2 regions of the Pseudoalteromonas sp. C2R02 genome follow, and region 2 is predicted to be linked to the other one. Evidence: riboswitches for the same ligand, from Rfam matches in the RefSeq annotation. Region 2 holds a riboswitch; the other holds the start of a gene.
What was found. Region 2 has a riboswitch for cyclic di-GMP ahead of KO527_RS17655 (chitin-binding protein). Riboswitches for the same ligand answer to the same signal wherever they lie in the genome.

Region 1 (2,211 bases), on a different contig from region 2:
ATATGGCAGGAATAAAGTTAATAGCAATTGAGACAGCAGCCATTGTAAACGCTAATTCCCAGCTGATTTCTCTCAGATAAGCAACTGTAAGAGGCCCTAAAAAACCTCCTATATTAACCATAGTATAAAACAAGCCAAAACCTAGGCTACGATTTGCATCTGTTGTTTCACGGCTAACGGTACCAACAATAAGCGGTTTAAATATCGCGGCACCAACAGCGAGAACCATATAAGTTATAAAAAATGCACCATAGGAATCAACTTGGCCTAACATATAATAAGAAGGTGTCATCAAAGCAAAGGATATTAATAACATTTTTCTATAGCCGTACCTATCACCTAATGCGCCAGTCAATACAGGTAAAAGATAAATAAAGCTCATAACAACAGCAGATAAAGTTCCTCTTTGCTGATCAGTTGCACCTAATCCACCAAGCTCTAATGGTGCAGTCATATAAAGAGATAAAACACCAAAAATACCATACCAAGCTAGTCGCTCAAAAATTTCCATTGTATTAGCAACGTAATAATTACTACTAAAACTAAAAATTGAATTATTTTTACTTATATCGCGACTATTATTTGAATCCCTTTTTATTGTCTGTTCATCTGACACACATTTCTCCTAATTTACCCACACAGTTAACTATAGATATAGTTTAAACCTTTAATTTGAATACAATATACATAAGTTGCATCTTTGATGCTAAGTTTATTTTATGTGAATTAAATTGAATATCCCTAAAACTGTAATAATTAAATAACATAGCCTTATACCATTTCTGTTAATTAACTGTCACTCAGAGGAAACGGTATTAAATATAATATTTAATAAATTTCAATAAAACATTAAATTACACTTACACCTTACTAAAACTAAATAGATGTAAATAATCAAACGCTTATTAGTGCTTTTAAACGCTTAAGCATTACAAAGTTGACGATACCGTACAAACCTGTGAAAATATGTAAACGTAAAGGCAAGGTGTTTGAAAAAATACTCACGCAAAGTATCAGATCTAATGGTTTAACACACTTACGATGGCTGAGCTGCAAACGTGATAAATTTCGCTGCGATATTTATTCCTGCCTTTTATTATTTATGATTTAATCTGGTTAATTAATGTCAAAACTAATCACTAATCTAAGCTATGATGCTTCTGAGAATTTAGTAATGGTAAAACTTTTCGGAACAGCTAATGTTGAAGATGTCGTCAGCATTTACAAGAAAATAACTGAGTACGCAAAATTCAACGCAACAAATAAATTATTGGTTGATGTGATTGAGCTCGAACATGAATATCCAGCAATAGAAGTTATTAATTTAGTTGTACAAATCAAATCTATTTTGCAAGGTTTTAAAGTTGCTAGAATCATAGGATTTAAAGGGTTTCACCATGATTTAGTACTGCAAAAAGCAAAACGCTTTAATGTTTACGCTGAAAACTTTGATTGTAGTAAAAAAGCAAAACATTGGTTGAATACTGCGGCTTAAATTCATAAAATGGTGAACCATTAATTACAACAATAATAATATGATTTTAAGTTCACCAAATCAAAAAATTAACTTTTCAACTTCCCACATATTAGATATTAATTCACTTTTAAAAAACACTCGCGGCATGCTTAATTCTCTATTCATTAGCAAGTTAAAAAGTGAGTTAGATACTTCTTTAGATGATTTATTAACCGCGTTATTACCATTTGCATCAGAGTTTTCTGTTGCGCCCATTTCTAACTTTCATGTTGGAGCTATCGCGGTCGGGTCTTCTGGTAATTTATACTTTGGCGCCAATTTAGAGTTTACTAATCAAGCACTATCTTTAGTACTACACGGAGAACAATCTGCTATTAGTAATGCCTGGCTACATGGTGAAACACATATTACCAAACTTGCAATAAATGCAGCACCTTGTGGTTATTGTCGACAGTTTATTAATGAATTGGCATGTGCTCATCATATTGAGATTTTGTTAAATGGTGAAGTGATCCCTTTTGATAAGTTTTTACCTATGTCCTTTGGACCAAAAGATTTAGGTAACAATTTCGGATTATTGACAGTTAAGGATAACCTTCAAAATAGTGAAAAGCCAGACAGTATTTCATCTGAATTATTTCAACAGATCGGTTTAAGTTATGCACCTTATTCAAACAATTTAGCGGCTTGTGAAATACAAACCTTGGATGGTCAAGTATTTTATGGCCGTTATG
Region 2 (2,211 bases):
AAACTTTCTCCCTCTGTTAGCATTAAACAAACACAAACTGGTCTAGAATATATCGAAGTCGACTCTCCTTTATGTGATGCCAAAATATTTTTACAAGGCGCTCAATTAACTCAGTTTACCCCTAAAGAACAAAAGCCTTTAATTTGGGTTTCAGAAGATGAAGACTATATAGCAGGCAAAAGTGTAAGAGGCGGCATTCCTATATGCTGGCCTTGGTTTGGTGTAAGTGAAAATCAAGATTGGCCTATTCATGGTGTAGCACGCACTCAAGTATGGCGCGCTGAAGAAGTAAATGAAAAAGATGATTACATAGAAGTCAGCCTTTCATTGCCTATGTTACAAGTTAATAAAGCGTACTGGCCACATGAAACTGGATTACAAGTTATCTTTAAATTATCAAAAGCTTTAAGTGTCAGTCTCAAAAATACTAACCTAGATAAAGAAGAGATTTCATTTACCCAAGCATTACACACCTATTTCCCAACGCCTGATATTAAAACAACTCAAGTTGATGGCTTACAAGGTTCACAATACATTGAATTTGGTGAGGGTCCATTTGATCAAAATGATATCGTCAATTTTGCTCGTGAAACAGATATGGTTTATAACAACGCGCCTCTAGTTCAAAAAATTAAAACGCAAGATGGCACTATTAGTGTGGCAAGAGAAAACTCAACATCATGTGTATTGTGGAATCCCTGGATAGATAAAGCACAACGTTTAAGTAACTTCCAAGATGATGAATACAACAAGATGTTATGTTTAGAAGCTGCCAACGTAAAACAAGATACTGTAAAGCTTGCGCCGGGCGAAAGTCATACACTGACAACCATCATAAAATGGGAAAGCTAAATAACCTTTACGATTAACAATAAAGCATTAATTACTATCAAAATACATGGTAGATATTAAATTTAAATTGCCTTTTCCAATTAAAAAGCATTAATATCTACCTCAAATCACAATTTGGCAAACTAACCCAAAGGTTAGGACGCAAAACCACCGGTCTAAGGTTTTTTAAACTATGATAGCGGAGTTGCCTCAGTAGTAAATTACTCAACCAGAGTACACGCTAAAAACTACTGTGCCTGCACATTTTCATGCCAAATACTGTTAACTTATTATATTAATATGGCAGATTTAACATGGCACCTTTACTAAAGTATCAATTTATATTTTTGAGTACCCCACTTTGATTGCGGGTTTATCCCCTGGAAATTGGGTAAACATAGGTCAAATTCCCACTCACCATCATTTAAATAAAAATGATGAAGTGCTTATTCAAATTTTTGATGGCAAAGGGTATTTGCCTGAGTTGTCATTTAACCACCTAATAAATAGTACTGAAAATGGTGCGCCTAGCGTATGGCCTAAACAAATCGCTAAATATATCAATAAGCATTTCACCTTATTACAAGCGGGTCGTTATATTCATTCTGATAACATTCAACCTTGCGTTAGTAAAAATAATATCTACGCATTAAGCTCAAGCAATATCACTCAAACCAGAGTGCTCATAAAGTTTGCGGTCAAACGTATTAAAGATGAAGACTCTTCAGTGGCAATTACTCCATCTTATGATTATGTATTCCCAAAACACCGCAATGACTATCGCGCTGGAGATAAAGTCCTAAACCCTAAAACCAATAAAATATATCAATGTAAACCTTGGCCCTATACGGAGTTTTGTCGTCTAGGCACACATATGAATGAACAGTACGAACCTGGAATAGGTAAAAACTGGTCTTTAGCTTGGTCACAATGCTGGTAATTAAAATATAAATTAAACAATCAAGTTTATTTCTAGATAAATTTTGTGGTTTTTTGAGGTTATTTTTAACTCGAATGTAACAAGGTTTTTCATCCGCTACAGGTTAAAAATGTATACAACTTTTTAACATCAAAAATGCCAAATAATCACTTTTTAGTTCAATGGACTAAATCGAAGGTTAAACGGCTAAACTTGCCTTTAAATATGAAACTAAAAGTATCCTCAGATACATTTAGACATATTTTTAACTGTTCAATTATCATTCGATTTACAAGCTTGCTTTGATGAAAACACACCTTGTTACGCCATCACATTGTTTTGATACACACTTTTTTAAATTCGGATCTACTATTCATTCAACGGCAAAACAACATTACTTAAATGAAGCATAGAGGGATTTATTATGAACTTATTAACGACAGTTATCGCAGCAAGTATTA

Region 1: another riboswitch for cyclic di-GMP. It lies ahead of KO527_RS21590 (hypothetical protein); the one in region 2 lies ahead of KO527_RS17655 (chitin-binding protein).

What each region holds. Positions count from the first base shown of each region.
Region 1 covers NZ_JAHKQC010000044.1:7,325-9,535, reverse strand. The annotation lists gene KO527_RS21595 (MFS transporter) at 1-616, opposite strand, end outside; cyclic di-GMP riboswitch class I at 970-1,058, shown strand; gene KO527_RS21590 (hypothetical protein) at 1,124-1,495, shown strand; gene cdd (cytidine deaminase) at 1,536-2,211, shown strand, end outside.
Region 2 covers NZ_JAHKQC010000039.1:70,407-72,617, reverse strand. The annotation lists gene KO527_RS17660 (D-hexose-6-phosphate mutarotase) at 1-852, shown strand, start outside; cyclic di-GMP riboswitch class I at 959-1,044, shown strand; gene KO527_RS17655 (chitin-binding protein) at 1,193-1,771, shown strand; gene KO527_RS17650 (DUF3718 domain-containing protein) at 2,175-2,211, shown strand, end outside.